Regions from separate parts of the Oceanobacillus sp. FSL K6-0251 genome, predicted to be linked through region 1. Evidence: riboswitches for the same ligand, from Rfam matches in the RefSeq annotation. Region 1 holds a riboswitch; each other region holds the start of a gene.
The links. Region 1 has a riboswitch for preQ1 ahead of MKY45_RS04325 (QueT transporter family protein). Riboswitches for the same ligand answer to the same signal wherever they lie in the genome.
Positions count from the first base shown of each region.

Region 1 (5,657 bases):
TAAATTGCAGCTGCCAAACCGATAACAAGCGTAATATTAAAGATATTACTTCCCACGACGTTTCCAACTGCTACATCGGCTGTTCCTTGCACTGCTGCAATAATACTTACCGTTGCTTCCGGTGCACTTGTCCCTAAGGCAACAATCGTTAATCCGATTAAAATCGGTGGAACGCGCAGCAGCTGAGCAACATTAGAGGAGCCGTCAACAAACCAGTCTGCCCCTTTTACTAACAATCCAAATCCAATAATTAATAAAATATATTCCATGGAGGTGCTCCCATCTCTCGCTGTATATTGTGTTTTTATTCTACCTCAATTGGATTTACCTATCCACTTTTTTCAAGCAGATGTTTTTTATTTTGCTGCAACAGTTAGAAAAATATGATTTCCTGCAGGGTCCTTTACCATTCCTTCATCAGCCGGATAACCTAATGCTGCCAATCTTTGAACCACTTTGTCTATCTCCTCTTTATTCGGGTACGTTATTGTAAAAAACTGCATCCCAGCCGCTTGTAAATCTGGAATCGGTGCTCCTTCCCCATTCCATGTATTAATCGCAATATGGTGATGATAACCGTTGTCAGATAAAAAAGATGCTCCAGGAAATCCAGTTACCTCTTGGAACCCTATTCCCTTAATGTAAAATTCCTTTGCTGCCAGCAAATCATTCACATGGAGATGCACATGTCCAATACGTGTTTCCACAGGCATCCCCTGCCAATCACCAGCAGCCTCTGCCAGCAGTCCATCTGCATCAAGCGGATTCGTACTCATTTGCACGGATTCATCTATCCACTTCCAGCTTTTAGACAATCGGTCTCTGGCAACTTCGATTCCATTTCCATCCGGATCAGAAAAATAGAGTGCTTCACTGACAATATGATCGGCAGCCCCTAATTGCAGGCTGTATGCTTTCCCTGCCTGCAGAAGATGTTTTAAAAATGCCGCCAAATCCGCTCTTTGAGGCAATAAAATGGCAAAATGATAAAGCCCTGTGGTTTTGCCTTGTTTCGGCAGCACTCCTTCCGGCTGTTCCAGTATGATTAAAGCCTTCTTTCCATCAGCAGAAAGGATGGCCTGGTTTTCTGTCTCCTCCATCACTTGAAAGCCTAGAAAAGTATGATAAAAATCGAGGGAACGCTGTAAATTCGCTACTTGAATGGTTATATCTGATACATGCATTGTCGGAGATTCAAAAAATTTATTTTCCATATAGTATTAGTCACCTTTCTTAATTGATTTATAATTAACTAAAAATAATAAACTTACTTTATGTAACTTATTATAAATAAAGTAAGTACGATGGTCAAAATATTTGCAGGTTTTTCTTTTTGGCTCTTCACCAAAATCTATGGGTGACATAGTAGATATATATTTGCTGTAAGCGACCGCTACGGAAATACACTACGCTTTCCATGGGCCCCGAGCTCATCTCCTTTAAAGAAGACTTGCTGATTGGCAAGCCGGCAGGCGCAGACAGAAGCATAGTCGCACTTATGTCCCGCGCCTTCCCATAGGAGTCTCCGTGTTTTTCCTCCGCTAGCTTGTTGCTTTTATCACATTTAATTCTATTTTCCAACCATAGATTTTGGTGTTGATTCTTCTTTTTTAATGTTTTTTCAAACGGAAACATTTTTTTAAAACTGCCGTTGAGAGAAAACGCATGAACCCTTCCCTTTATGCCTGTCATTTGGGCAAGATTTTATAATTCATTTAATAAAATACCAAACGTATCACAATACAAGTTCCCTTGACGCTTTTTTTCGCATAATATATAATCCTTATAAGTTTACTTGTATTTATTTATTATTTTGAAGGAGAGGTTCTTTATGAAGGTAAAACTGGAGCAGGTAAATAAAAGCTTCCCCAAAGGCAAAACGGATTCGCTCCATGTCCTGCATGATATCGATCTCCAAATTGAAGCTGGCGAATTTGTTTCTTTGCTTGGACCTTCCGGCTGCGGCAAGTCTACGATTTTGAATTTAATCGCCGGTCTGGACAGCCCGACTTCTGGAGAAGTATATGTGAATGATAAAAAAGTTAAAGGACCGGGGACTGACCGGGTCGTTGTTTTTCAACAAGGCGGTTTATTTCCATGGATGAATGTCATGGATAATGTTACATATGGACTGCTGTTGAAAAAAATGAGCAAAAAAGAAGCGGAAAAAAAAGCAATGGAAGGGCTTCGAATGGTGCATCTCGGAAATTTTGCGCATGCTTTTCCCCATGAATTATCGGGCGGCATGCAGCAGCGTGTAGCAATTGCGCGTGCTCTCGTGATGGATCCTGACGTTCTTTTGATGGATGAACCATTTGCAGCCCTTGATGAACAGACACGGCTTATTTTGCATCAGGAGCTGCAAGAAATTTGGCAAAAAACCGGAAAAACCATTCTCTTTATCACGCATAATATTCGTGAAGCACTCACGCTTTCAGAACGGGTATTGCTTATGAGCACGAGACCTGGAGCAATCAAAAAATCTTTCAGAGTACAGGCGGCGCGCCCGCGTAACCCATCAGATAGTGTAATTGTAGATTTAGAAACACGTGTGATGAAGGAATTGGAAGAAGAAATGGAAAAAGTGTTGAAGGAGGAGTTCGGGGATGATTACCGCCTTAAGACGAGTGCTGTTCGTGATCGTGATCGTGACTATATGGGAGATCATATCTAAAACCAACCTGTTTCCGACCTTTATGTTTCCCCCTTTGCTTATCCCGAATGATCCCGGCGGAGTCACGGTGTTAAGCACATTAGTGAACGGTCTGATTTCCGGGCAAATACTCGGAGCTACAGGAATGACGCTCGGGAGACTGCTGCTCGGTTTTTCCATAGCAGTAATTTTAGGTCTGATTTTTGGGTACTTAATTGCCCGTTATAAATGGGTGGATGATACGCTTGGATTTTTTGTGACTGCGTTACAGTCCATTCCGAGTATTGTCTGGTTCCCTCTGGCTATTGTCTGGTTTGGACTTGGGAATGTAGCCATTTTATTTATTGTGACTATTGGAGCAACCTGGACAATGACAGTAAATGCAAGCACCGGATTTAAAAATGTGCCCAATCTTTATTTAAATGCTGCACGTACATTAGGTTCGTCGGGTACGCATCTTGTGCGAACCGTGATTCTTCCGGCATCCGTACCGCATATTATCTCTGGTCTTCGTGTTGCTTGGGCTTTCGCCTGGCGCGCAATCATGGCTGGGGAGCTTCTCGGTGGAAACGGCGGCCTCGGGTATCTGTTAGATATGGGACGCTCCTTGCAATCAATGGATTTAGTACTCTCTATTATGATTGTGATCGGTATCATCGGTACGATTATGGATAATCAGGTATTTCTTAGAATGGAACGCTCTGTTGCAAGAAAATGGGGCGTTGGAGCTTAATGGAAAGGATGAGGGATATGAAAAAAATATTATTCGGCCTGGGTGCGCTTCTTTTATTAGGAGCGGCAGGCTGTGGTTCAGAAGAAGCTGCCGATGAAATACACATTGGATATTTCCCTAATTTTACACATATTACTACGGTAGTTGCGCTGGAAAATGGTTACTTTGAAGAAGAAATGGGAGAAGAGGTAAATATCGAAACCTCCACATTCCCGGATGGCAGTGCCTTTATGGAGGCTATGTCCACACAGGATATCGACATTGGTACTGTTGGCCCGTCTCCGGCAACAACAACTTATTTAAGAAATCCGGAGCATGAAATCATTGCCGGAGCGGTGAATGGCGGGGCTGTCCTTGCCACTCGTGAAGATTCAGGGATTGAAAGCGTTGAAGATCTTGACGGCATGCGCGTAGCCATCCCGACGATCGGTTCCACGCAAGACATCATGCTGCGAAAAGCATTAGATGAAGTCGGACTCGGAGTAGATGACGATGGTGGAACCATTAGCTTAGTACCGCAGGCGCCTGCCGATACATCCACGCTGTTCCTGCAGGGTGACGTTGATGCTGCGGCCACACAGGAGCCTTGGGGCGTATACCTGGAAAATCAGGCAAACGCCGACATCCTCCTTGATGAAGAAGAATTTGCATGGGGTACAGAATCAACAACAACTGTTGTTACTGCGCGAAAATCATTTACGGAAAGCAATGAGGAATTAACACAGGCCTATTTGCGTGCCCACGCCAGGGCGGTAGAATTTATTGAAGAGAATCAGGAAGAAGCAGTTGAATTATTTGTCAATCACATTGAAGAAACGACAGGCAACGAGTTGGATTATGAGGAGACGCTGGAAGCAAGCGAACGTCTCAATCCGACGTATGAAATCAACGAAGAAGTGCTGCAGGAAATGGCAACGATCAGCTACGAAGCTGGGTATATGCAGTCAGATGAAATTGAAGGATTGGTTAATCGGACATTTTTGGAAGCAGCACTGGAAGAATAACCTGATAACGACGAACTCCCGATTTGACAGCCGGGGGTTTGTTTTTAGTTTCGTTTCTTTTCCATGATGTCACTTCATTTATTTTGTCCGCTCCCTGTTAAACTTGTTTTTATGTTTAAAGGCTTCGCGTTTTCCAAATCATTACATATACAAAACGATTGTTTTCCTTCTTCGATACTGGTATGATAGGCTAGGTTCAACGTGGTTCGTAACCATCCCACGCTAAAAAACTAGGAGGAAAACAGGATATGAATATAAGGACACTTGTGATTAACGGGATTATTGCAGCATTGTATGTCGCCGTATCCCTACTGGTCTCCCCAGTTGCATTTGGGGCGATTCAATTTCGAATATCAGAGATGTTTAACCATTTGATTATCTTTGATAAGCGTTACTTTTTCGGCATTACGATTGGTGTATTTGCATCTAATTTATTTTCAATGGCAGGCGGATTGGATCTTTTATTCGGGACAGCACATACCGCCATATCTTTAGGAATTATTATTTTCTTAAAAAAATATATTAAAAACAAGCTGACACTGCTATTTCTAAATACATTGATTTTCAGCTTTAATATGTTTATTATTGCCTTTATGCTAAATATAGCTTTACAATTACCGTTCCTGCTGACATGGCTTACAACCGGAATCAGTGAATTGATTGTTTTACTGATCGGCATTCCGATCTTCTATACTTTATATAAACGGATACATTTTGATAAAATGATATAATACAGAGAAAAAGACGGTGGAGAATGTAATCCATCGTCTTTTTTAAGAATGGAGAAGTAATTTTTTTAATGATATGAAAAGCTTCCTGGGGCTCTTTCGTTCTCCATGCAATCAATCACAAGGAAGGGAATGAGTAAAATGATTATCCGAAATCAGAACGGCCATTTTATTTTTATAACACAGGTAGACCATGCTTCTGTATCTGGAGAAATAGTTAAAAATCTGGCCTCGGGTTATTTCGAGCATACGCCTTATAAAGATTCTGTTATCTATGCAGCTTATCAGCATGACTGCGGCTGGGAGGCCTTTGACAAGCAGCCTTTTTGGAATGATCAGGCAAATCGTCCCTATTCCTTTATCGATTTTCCAGACATACCAAAAACCGTCTTGTACACGCAGGGTATTGAGCAGGTCCAGGAAAAGGACAGGTATGCCGCATTATTATGCAGTGAACATTATAAGCGTTTTCTCGTAACATCCACGCTCCCTGAAGCAAAAGCGTTTGTTCAGCAGGAAGCAGAGCGGCAGGAATGGCT
Region 1 covers NZ_JBBORS010000001.1:863,654-869,310, reverse strand. The annotation lists gene MKY45_RS04350 (calcium/sodium antiporter) at 1-269, opposite strand, end outside; gene MKY45_RS04345 (VOC family protein) at 357-1,214, opposite strand; gene MKY45_RS04340 (ABC transporter ATP-binding protein) at 1,832-2,674, shown strand; gene MKY45_RS04335 (ABC transporter permease) at 2,607-3,386, shown strand; gene MKY45_RS04330 (ABC transporter substrate-binding protein) at 3,404-4,390, shown strand; PreQ1 riboswitch class I at 4,586-4,630, shown strand; gene MKY45_RS04325 (QueT transporter family protein) at 4,639-5,121, shown strand; gene MKY45_RS04320 (DUF3891 family protein) at 5,251-5,657, shown strand, end outside.

Region 2 (5,657 bases), 180 kb from region 1:
GAGGGGGAGCATTTAGTTGAAGAATAAAATAATACTTATTGGATTGATTTTAATTCTAGCATCTCTAGCTGCTTGCGGCGGTTCAGATAATAGTCTGGAAAGCATTCAAGACTCCGGCACTGTCGAAGTCGGTTTCGCCAATGAATCACCTTACGCTTATGAAGAAGACGGTGAATTAAAAGGTGCGGCAGTTGATATTGCTACAGCGGTTTTTGCTGAACTTGGAGTCGATAATGTAGAAGGTAAATTATCCGATTTTGGTGAACTAATTCCAGGAGTACAAGCTGGACAGTTTGATGTTGTTACTGCTGGTATGGCTATCAATCCGGAACGTTGTGAAAATGCGCTTTTCGGTGAGCCGGAAATGGTATACGGAGAAGGGCTTGTTGTCGAAGCCGGCAATCCGTTATCCATTGAAAGTTATGAAGATATTGCAGATAACCCGGATGTGACCGTAGTTGTTATGGAAGGTGCCACAGAAATTGAATTTTTAAAATCAGAAGGTGTAGATGACGATCAAATTATTACTGCTTCTGATATTCCTGCAACCTTTTCAGCTATTCAAGCTGGACGCGCTAATGCAACAACTGGTACAGAAATGACTGTTCGCGAAGCATTTGAATCCGCTGATACAGAAGATTTAGAGATTGTTGAAAATTTCGAACAACCGGAAAATATTGACGGTGTACCAAGTTATGGGGCTGCTGCCTTCAGTCTTGAAAACGAAGAGCTTCGTGATGCCTATAACGAAAAACTAGAAGAATTAAAAGAAGATGGAACTGTTGCTGAATTACTAGAACAAAATGGATTCCATCCAGAAAGTAATTTTGTTGAAGCTGGGTCTGTAACAGCAGAGCAAGTTTGTAAAGGTGAATATTAATCTTGTAAGCTTATGAAACATATATTTTTCAGACTCCATAGGGCGGTTCCTTCACGCAAGGAGCGCCCTATCTTTCTTTTTAATAGAAAATAAGACATTCCATTCATTTTACACATAACGATTATGAAGGAGGTACTTACTATTAGTGCTATATTCGAAATCGCCCCGCAATTATGGCGTGGTGTTCAAATAACTGTATCTATTTTAATTGCTTCTGCATTGTTTGCATATGCTATGTCATTTATAGCAGGACTTTGCCGGCTGTCCAATAATTTTCTATTACGAAAACTGACCGGATTTTATGTAGAGGTATTTCGCGGGACGTCTTTGATAGTTCAGCTATTCTGGCTGTACTATGCAGTACCGATGCTATTTGGGATTAATCTGGGTTCGAATTGGTGGATTGGTGTCATTGCCATCGGTTTAAACTACGGCGCATATCTTTCAGAAGTTGTCCGCAGCTCCATTCTATCTGTATCCCAAGGACAGTATGAAGCAGCAACTGCGTTAAATATGTCTTCTTTTCAAAGGATGCGCCTGATTATTTTCCCACAGGCAATACGTATGATGCTCCCTGAATTCGGTAATTATACCATTCAAATTTTAAAAGGAACCTCTCTTGTCTCTTTAATTGGCTTAACAGATATTTTATATTATGGAGATGTGATGCGAAGCACCAGCTTATCTTTATCACCATTGATTTATCTAACTGTGCTTGTATTCTATTTCATTTTAGCCCTTCCATTAATTTTCCTTACCAGAAAGGCTGAAAAAATTGCTAAAAAGGGGGTAGCTAGCTGATGAATTTGAATTATTGGAGCTGGGATACATTTTTTGATGCGTTACCAGTGGTATTACAAGGACTTGGAATTACGATTGGACTGACGATAGCCAGCTATCTCTTTGCCTTGATTTTTGGTTTTTTGTGGACATTCTTACGCCGTATCCCAAATCGATTTATTCATTTTATTGTCACCTGGACCATGGAATTTATACGTTCTACGCCTCCACTCGTTCAATTGTTTTTTATCTATTATGCTTTGCCGGTAATACCTTATATTGGCATATCGCTCCACCCATTCGCTTGTGCCGTTTTGGGACTTGGTATACACTTTAGTACGTATATCGGTGAAATTTATCGATCCGGAATTGAAAGTGTGGATAAAGGACAATGGGAGGCTTCCACTGCACTGAATATTTCTACATGGGATAAATGGCGAAAGATTATTCTGCCACAAGCTATCCCGCCCACCATTCCGATGCTTGGAAATTACTTTATCATTATGTTTAAAGAGGTTCCGCTGGCATCCACCATCGGGGTAGCTGGTATTATGCTGCTCGCCAGATCATACGGTGCGGAAAACTGGTCCTATCTTGAGCCATTGACCATTGTAGGAATCATTTTCTTAGTACTAAGCTATCCTTCTGCAGTGCTGATTAAAAAGTTAGAGAATCGTTTCAACAGAAGGTTCCATAAAAATCAAATGATAAAAGATAAAGGAGCAATGCAATAATGGCAGAACCAATCGTTACTTATCAAGATGTTCATAAATCCTTTGGAAATGTGGAGGTATTGAAGGGGATTGATTTAGATATATATCCAGCTGAAAAAGTCGCTGTCATTGGTCCAAGCGGATCAGGGAAAACAACAATTATCCGGATGCTGATGACATTAGAGCAGCCAACATCTGGGGACATTATCGTAGACGGCCGCAATCTGTGGAAAATGGAGAAGAACGGAAAGTGGATGCATGCGAATGAAAGTCATCTGCGCTCTATTCGCGGTGAGATTGGAATGGTATTTCAGCATTTCAACCTGTTTCCGCATATGACTATTTTAGAAAATTGTATGACAGCACCTATTCATGTGAAAAACGAAGAAAAAAGTGATGTAAAAAAACGCTCGATAGAAATGCTGGAGCGTGTAGGACTCGGGAGTAAGCTGGATAATTACCCCAGCCAGCTTTCAGGCGGACAAAAACAGCGGGTAGCTATGGCCCGCGCCCTTGTGATGCGCCCTAAAATCATGTTATTTGATGAGGTTACCTCTGCGCTTGACCCCGAACTCGTCGGAGAAGTATTAAATGTCATCCGTGATCTTGCAGAAAATGATGATATGGCGATGGTCCTTGTCACGCATGAAATGGACTTTGCCTTGGATATAGCGGATAAGGTACTGTTTTTAGATGAAGGAATTATCGCAGAACAAGGAACGGCCAGCGAGGTTATCGAGCATTCAGAAAATCCTCGTGTACAATCGTTCTTGCAGCGTTTTAGAGGATGAGCGAATTTTTATATACTCCCCGGTCAGGTTTTATTTTTGAGCCGGGGTTTTATTTTATATGTACATTCTATAAATAGTCGTTTCTCTCTGCTATCTGTCTAGTTAAAAATGATACAGATGAACCGCCTTTATATTCAAAACATAACGTTTTGCTTCTGTCTGCGCCTGCCGGCTTGCCAATCGCTAAGTCTTCTTTTCACCCTCGGGGCATAAGTGCGACTTTAGCTCTGTCTGCGCCTGCCGGCTTGCCAATCGCTAAGTCTTCTTTAAAGGAGATGAGATTGGGGACCACGGAAAGCGGAGTGTATTTCTGGGAATTACTCACCCCATGAAACCCGTTGGAGCGGCTATATTCAGCATTTTTTATATGCTTTCCTATTCTTGAACCTAAAAAAACCAGCCGTCTGGCTGGTTTCTTGGTATGATAGGTTATTCAAAGTGATAGGGCATCAGCTGATCTTCTCAAGAAGCTTCTAACAACTCCGCTTTGTTTTTCACCTCATATTTACGTATGCACCGTACAAGAAGATAAACAAATGGCGTATCAATTATTGCCACCATCACCTTCCATATGTACTGCGATACAATCATCCCGATTAAAACACCTGTTGGAACAATCCCCCAAAATGCAATCGTAATAAATAGAACGGTATCAAAAAGCTGACTGGTCATCGTTGATAAGCTATTACGTAACCACAGCTTCTTTCTTCCATGCCGGTGCTTTAAGCGGTGAAAGATAGATACTCCTAAATGCTGACTGACAAAATAAGAAACTAAACTAGCTAAAATAACGCGAAAGCTTCCGTTAAAAATCGTTTCAAAAGCAGCCTGTTCCTGAAAACCTGCTGCTGGCGGAAGGTGTATGGCAATAAAAATAAAAATCATTGCAATAATTTGTGTGAAAAATCCTGCTTGTATCGTTTTGCGGGCAGCTTTTTTTCCATAAACCTCGCCAACCACATCCATTATCATATACGTAATCACATAAACAATCGCTGCAGCCGGCAATACAAAACTTCCCATTTGAAACAATTTGACCGACAAGACATTCGACAATAATAATAAGCCAACAAAGATGGCGTTAAAATAAATATACATTCTCCTGTTCCCTTCTCTTCAAAGGTGCAAGGATCTTAGTTTCCCTCTATCGATTATCAATCTTTTCCGGATACATATCATGCTGCATCAACCGGTTTTCTGCCATCTTTTCAAATTTTGTCCCTGCTTTTCCATAATTGCAATACGGGTCGATGGAAATACCTCCGCGGGGCGTAAACTTTCCTCTTACTTCAATATAACGCGGATCCATCAGCTCAATTAAATCGTTCATAATAATATTGACACAGTCCTCATGGAAGTCACCATGATTCCGGAAACTGAATAAATATAATTTTAAAGACTTACTCTCTACCATTTTGATATCTGGAATATAGCTGATATAAATCGTCCCAAAATCCGGCTGATTCGTTATCGGACAAAGCGTTGTAAATTCCGGACAGTTTAATTTCACAAAATAATCACGATTTGGATGCTGATTATCAAATGTTTCTAAAATCTCAGGTGTATAATCAAACGCATATTTCGTTTCTTTATTCCCCAGCAATTCAATTCCTTGAAGATCCTTCTCACTTCTTCCTGCCATACTCATCACCTCCTTTAGATATATTACGATAACAGAAATCAGTTATTTTCTATTACCTTGCAGTTCAAAACTTCCTCACATAGAAAAAGCCGTGCTCCCAAGGAACACGGCTTGATAATCGCAAGTTGTCCTTAGTTTTTTATAGAGGGTTTAAGCTAAGAACCTCTGCCTGAAGTTTAAAATAACACTTCATATTATAAGAATAGATAAAAGGCATGTCAAATTTTCTTTTTATCCCAGCCATCCTCTATCACAGCCAGAACCTGTGCCATGAGGCTATCCTTCCACATCCTCGCCAATAATCCGCACTTCCCGCTCTAACTGCACATCAAATTTCTCTTTTACCGTCGCTTGAACAAATTGAATTAAGGAAATATATTCGGAAGCCGTTGCATTTTGTTTATTTACAATAAAACCGGCATGCTTTGTGGAGACTTCTGCTCCGCCAATTTGCTTCCCTTGAAGATTACAGTCTTGGATCAGCTTGCCGGCAAAAAAACCGGGCGGGCGTTTGAACACACTGCCGCAAGACGGGTACTCGAGCGGCTGTTTGGATTCTCTTTTATATGTAAGATCATCCATCATTTCTTTAATTTCTTCTTTGTTCCCGGGCTTTAACGCGAATGTTGCTTCCAACACAATATAACCGTTGTCCGGGATGTTACTTGTGCGATAGCTGAGATCTAATTGCTCTGCTGTTAATGTCAGCAGTTCGCCGTCCTTTGTCGCAACTACCGTACTTTCCAGCGCATCTTTAATTTCTCCGCCATATGCACCTGCATTCATATATAGCGCTCCGCCGACGGAACCTGGAATACCGCAGGCAAACTCTAAACCGGCAAGCTCTTCAT
Region 2 covers NZ_JBBORS010000001.1:1,041,468-1,047,124, reverse strand. The annotation lists gene ehuB (ectoine/hydroxyectoine ABC transporter substrate-binding protein EhuB) at 17-880, shown strand; gene MKY45_RS05240 (amino acid ABC transporter permease) at 1,004-1,681, shown strand; gene ehuD (ectoine/hydroxyectoine ABC transporter permease subunit EhuD) at 1,681-2,394, shown strand; gene ehuA (ectoine/hydroxyectoine ABC transporter ATP-binding protein EhuA) at 2,394-3,164, shown strand; gene MKY45_RS05225 (queuosine precursor transporter) at 3,627-4,262, opposite strand; gene queF (preQ(1) synthase) at 4,309-4,806, opposite strand; PreQ1 riboswitch class I at 4,932-4,978, opposite strand; gene murB (UDP-N-acetylmuramate dehydrogenase) at 5,083-5,657, opposite strand, start outside.
Region 2: another riboswitch for preQ1. It lies ahead of queF (preQ(1) synthase); the one in region 1 lies ahead of MKY45_RS04325 (QueT transporter family protein).

Region 3 (5,657 bases), 1.4 Mb from region 1:
CTCCATTGCTTATTCCGTAAAACTAAAATTTAGACTTACTCAGTATAATAAACAGACAGGTAAAAATGAAAATCCGAAAAAAGCGATTTAAACCGTAAAATCTGTGCAATTTAAACTTTACAAAGTATACAGTGCAGTTTATCTTAGAATTGCTTACTTTTACGCTCATTTACTATCAAACTTGATTTTTCCAATTTTATTTAATCCGTGTTACAGTGACACATATACAAGTTAAAGGGGAGCTTGACGATGGAATCATTTTCAAATAATCAATTGCTTCAAGAAATCAAATCCTGCGAAGAACTGCTCACAGATCGAATCGCAGATAACATGGAAACGTTCGGCGTATCCTCGACAGTCGGACGGCTGCTTGGCATTATCTATATGAATCGCGAGGCAATGACATTAGATTCACTGGCTGAAGAAACTGGAATGAGTAAAACAAGAATGAGTCAGGTCATGCGACAGATGATCTCATTTAATATCGCTGAGAAAGAATACGTGAAAGGCAGCCGCAAAGATCATTACAATGTAGAACGCGATTATGCACAAACATTTATATCCTTATTTACAAGTAACTGGTCAGAGGTTGTAAAACGTAATACGAGTTTAGAACGCCGTCTCAGAGAACAAATTCGTCATTTAGAAACTTTTTTGACAGAGGATTCCTCAGAAGAAGTAAAAGTTCGAATGGAGAGATTACAGCAGGAGCTGGATGAATGGAATGCCTATTATAATTGGATAAATAATCTTGTTGCGTTTTTTGAAAGTGGCGAGATTTTTAACCATGTTCCTATTGTCACCCCAACCAAAAAGGAGGAAGCAAAAAATGAAGAATAAACGAATCATCACTGCAGCACTGACTGGTGCAGGTGATACAACAGAGAAAAGCAGACATGTTCCAATTACGCCAAAAGAAATTGCGGAATCTGCTATTGAATCAGCAAAAGCAGGTGCTGCAATTGCACATATCCATGTTCGTGATCCCAAGACAGGGAAACTCAGTCACGATGTGGCCCTTTTTAGAGAAACCGTGGAACGAATCCGTGAATCCGATACAGATGTGATTATTAATATTACGGCTGGCGGGGGCGGCGACTTTGTTCCAAATCTAGAAAATCCAACTTGTGGAGGAGAAGGGACTGATATTCAGACACCAAAAGAGCGTCATGAACCGGTCGGGGAATTGCTTCCGGAACTCACCACCTTGGATTGCGGCAGTTTAAACTTTGGCAATCAGGTTTATTTAGGGCCGGAAGACTGGCTTCGGGAGCACGCAAAGCTGATTAAAGAAAGCGGCGTAAAACCCGAAATGGAAGTATTTGATACAGGACATATCCGTCTTGCTAACCAATTAATTTCTGAAGGACTAGTAGAAGGAACACCAATGTATCAATTTTGTCTTGGTATTCCATGGGGCGCTGATGCGGATGCAGAAACAATCGAATATATGAAAAGAAGAGTGGTTGATGGCGCGCATTGGTCAGCCTTTGGTATTGGCCGTATGCAGCTGCCGATTGTGGCACAGGCTGCTTTACTCGGCGGGAATGTCCGGGTCGGTTTAGAAGATAACTTATATTTAGAAAAAGGTGTACTTGGTACAAATGAACAGCTGGTTGATCAAGCTGTCAGCATTTTAAATAGTGTCAAGCTGGAGCCGATGACGGCTGCAGAGACAAGAGAACATTTAAATCTTAAAAAATTTAATTCCTAAGAGGTGAAATATGGCGCAAAAAACAATGGCAGTTTTAGGAACCGGCGTGATTGGCAATGGCTGGATTGCACGCTTTTTAGCAAATGGTCATAAGGTCAATGCTTTTGATCCGGCTCCTGATGCAAAAGAAAAAACAGAAAAAATGATAGATGCTATTTGGACAACATTAGAAGAATACGGAATAAGCAACGAAGCTGCAAAGGAGAATCTGACCTTCTACAACGAGCTGGAGGAAGCTGTAAAAGAAGCCGATTTGATACAGGAAAATGTTCCAGAGCAGGAAGCCTTGAAGAAAAAGGTATTAGCGCAGGTGGATGCTGCTGCTAAACCGACAGCGATTATCGCTTCAAGTACTTCTGGATACATGCCTTCTGTCCTGCAGGAAGATTGTGTGCATCACCCAGAACGAATCATTGTTGCCCATCCATTTAACCCCGTTTACTTAATTCCATTGGTGGAAATCGCAGGAGGAAAGCAGACAGAGCGCAGTTATATGGAAAAGGCAGAGGAGCTTTATGAAAGCATGCATATGAAGCCGCTTGTGATGAAAGGTGAAATTGACGGCCACATTGGCGACCGGCTTATGGAAGCAATTTGGCGTGAAGGGCTTCATATTGTCAATGATGGCGTAGCGACAACGGAAGAGGTAGATAAAGCCATTGTCTACGGCCCTGGTCTTCGCTGGGCACTGATGGGACCATTTCTAACGCTTCATTTAGCAGGCGGTAAGGACGGGATGCGGCACATGCTTGAACAATTCGGCCCTGCATTGAAGCTGCCTTGGACCCGTTTAGTGGCACCTGAACTGACGGAAGAATTAAGTGAAAAAGTGATTTCAGGGACTGCTGAACAGAGCGGAGAGATTTCTATCGATGACCTTGAACATCGCCGGGACCGTTTCTTGATTAAATTAATGGGGCTTTTAGAGGAAGAAGGCTTCTGGCCGGCAGAAAGGCTGATCTCCTATGACAGAAAGTAAACAAGTATGGAAGGGCAATGTGTTACGTGCGTGGGTAGACTATAACGGACATCTGAACGATGCATACTATGCATTGATTTTCAGTTATAGCCTCGATGCTTTCATGGATGTGATCGGTCTGGATGAAGAAGGACGAAAAGCAAGTGCTTATACCATTTTTACGCTGGAAGCGCATATTAAATATGTAAAAGAGGCGCATGAAAACGAGGAGCTGCTTACAAAGGTCACTGTGTTGAACCGGGATGCAAAGCGTGTGCATCTTTGGTTTGAAATGAAAAACAAAGAAAATGATACTGTGGCAACCAGTGAACAGATGGTGATGGGGATAGATCAGTCATCTGGACGCCCTGCGCCGTTTCCGGAATCTGTTGATGTACGGATTAATCAATTTCCAAGACTGGCAAAAGAAAACTGGCCAGCAGGGGCAAACACGCTTATGGGGATTCGTGAGAAAAAGTAAAATATACAATAGCAGCTGAAAGCAGAATTTCATGCAGTAATCTGTAATGATGCTCCCTTTATCGTGGATAATGAAACGAATAAAGGGAGCTTTTGTAATATTAAAAAGAGAGAAAAAGCAAACACTGCAAAGCCAAACTGGTTGATGAAACGTAATTTCATGTTTGAAAAAAGAAATCAGGATAACATCATCAGGAAATATATGTTATACTGCCAATTGTAAAAGAAATTGAATAAAATCTACGATACAAAGTAGAAGAGGTTCTAGCTAACACCCTCTATAAAAAACTAAGGATACCCATACCGCGCCTTAGGTATGGTTTTTTGCATTTTTCGGGTGTTTAGAATTCTCTTTTTCAAATTGGAAAGGGGATTTTTTTATGGAAAAAAATAATCGAGCAGTTGTTGTATTCAGCGGTGGTCAGGATAGCACCACCTGTTTATTTTGGGCATTAGAAAAGTTTGAGCATGTAGAGTTAGTCACCTTCGACTACAATCAGCGCCACAGCTTAGAAATTGAGGTGGCAAAGGAAATCGCTGGAGATCAGGGATTGAGACATCATATTTTAGACATGTCTTTACTGAATCAATTAGCGCCCAATGCGCTGACCAGGGAGGACATTGAAGTAGAGAATGCAGAGGATGGCGGCATACCGAATACGTTTGTTCCGGGAAGAAATTTACTGTTCCTTTCTTTTGCAACCATTCTAGCCAAGCAAATTGATGCCAAGCATATTATTACGGGAGTTTGTGAAACAGATTTCAGCGGATATCCGGATTGCCGGGATATCTTTACCAAATCATTAAATGTCACCTTAAATCTATCCATGGATGAAGATTTTGTGATTCATACGCCATTAATGTGGCTGGATAAGGCAGAAACATGGGAATTAGCGGATGAACTGCAAGCCTTTGATTATGTCAGAGAACGGACGTTGACCTGTTATAACGGGGTTAGAGGAGCAGGATGCGGAGAATGTCCTGCATGTCAATTACGCCAGCGTGGATTAGACCAATACTTAGTTAGAAGACAGGAGATGAATCAGTAATGTTCGGGTTTCGTATTGTCGAAGAGCTGCAAAAGCTGGATAAAGATATTCATAGAGAAGAATTGGCCTATCACCAAAAACGCGTGATGGTAAGTAAAGAGTTTTCCTTCGATGCAGCGCACCATCTTCATTGTTATGAGGGGAAGTGTAAGAATCTGCATGGACATACGTATCAGGTTGTATTCGGTATCAGCGGTTTTGTAGATAAGGTGGGTTTCGTAATTGATTTTGGTGATATAAAAGAGATTTGGAAGAACAAGATTGAAACATTTTTAGATCACCGTTATTTAAATGAAACATTGCCCAAAATGAACACAACTGCTGAGAATATGGTCGTCTGGATTTTTGAACAAATGGAAGCGGCAATTCAGGAACTCCCTAACCAATGCCAGGTGGAATTTGTTCGGTTATTTGAAACACCGACAAGCTATGCGGAAGCAAGACGGGAGTGGATGAATCATGCGTAAAATACCGGTCTTAGAAATATTCGGCCCTACAATTCAAGGTGAAGGAATGGTAGTCGGAAGAAAAACCATGTTCGTCCGAACTGCTGGATGCGATTACCGATGTGCCTGGTGCGATTCCGCATTTACATGGGACGGAAGCGCCAAAGAAGATATTGTTCAGATGACGAGTGAAGACATTTGGCAGCGGCTGCAAGAAGTAGGAGGAAGCTGCTTTGATCATGTGACGATTTCAGGAGGGAATCCGGCTTTGTTATCTGCTATTGATAATCTGATTGATTTGCTTCAGGAAAAGTCTATTGAGGTTGCACTGGAAACACAGGGAAGCCGCTACCAGGACTGGTTTGTAAAAATTGATGATCTGACCATTTCTCCTAAACCGCCAAGCTCTAAGATGAAAACAAACTGGGAGACGCTAGATGATATCATCCATCAATTGGAAATCAATGATCGATTAGCGCATGCCAGCTTAAAGGTAGTAATTTTTGATAAAGAGGACCTTCGTTATGCAGAAAAAGTGCATCAGCGCTATCCAAAACTGGCTTTTTTTCTGCAAGTTGGAAATGATGATTTAGAGGAAATCGAACCGCAGCAATTATCCCGGCATTTATTAAATAAATATGAATGGTTAATTGATCAGGTAGTGGCATCCACAGTGCTGAATCGTGTTCGTGTTCTTCCGCAGGTACATGCATTAGTATGGGGAAATAAGCGGGGCGTATAGTAAGGGAGATTAAAAGCTATTATCCTATTAAAAAGGCAGTAAGAGCTGTCGCCTTTTTGATAGGGTAATCTTTTCTTTCACTTTCTGGCTTTTCTCCGAATGGACAGGAATCTAAATCAATAAAATAATCCCGCCGATTAACGGCACAGCAACCATTGCAATTTTTAATATCATTGGATTCAGACGAGTGGTGAATTTCGCGCCGATATAAGAACCTATAATTGTTCCGATAACTACTTCTGCAAATAATTTCAAATCGAGAAAACCG
Region 3 covers NZ_JBBORS010000001.1:2,296,931-2,302,587, forward strand. The annotation lists gene MKY45_RS11585 (GbsR/MarR family transcriptional regulator) at 250-840, shown strand; gene MKY45_RS11590 (BKACE family enzyme) at 830-1,714, shown strand; gene MKY45_RS11595 (3-hydroxyacyl-CoA dehydrogenase NAD-binding domain-containing protein) at 1,725-2,693, shown strand; gene MKY45_RS11600 (thioesterase family protein) at 2,680-3,153, shown strand; PreQ1 riboswitch class I at 3,405-3,450, shown strand; gene queC (7-cyano-7-deazaguanine synthase QueC) at 3,533-4,201, shown strand; gene queD (6-carboxytetrahydropterin synthase QueD) at 4,201-4,668, shown strand; gene queE (7-carboxy-7-deazaguanine synthase QueE) at 4,661-5,389, shown strand; gene MKY45_RS11620 (sulfite exporter TauE/SafE family protein) at 5,501-5,657, opposite strand, start outside.
Region 3: another riboswitch for preQ1. It lies ahead of queC (7-cyano-7-deazaguanine synthase QueC); the one in region 1 lies ahead of MKY45_RS04325 (QueT transporter family protein).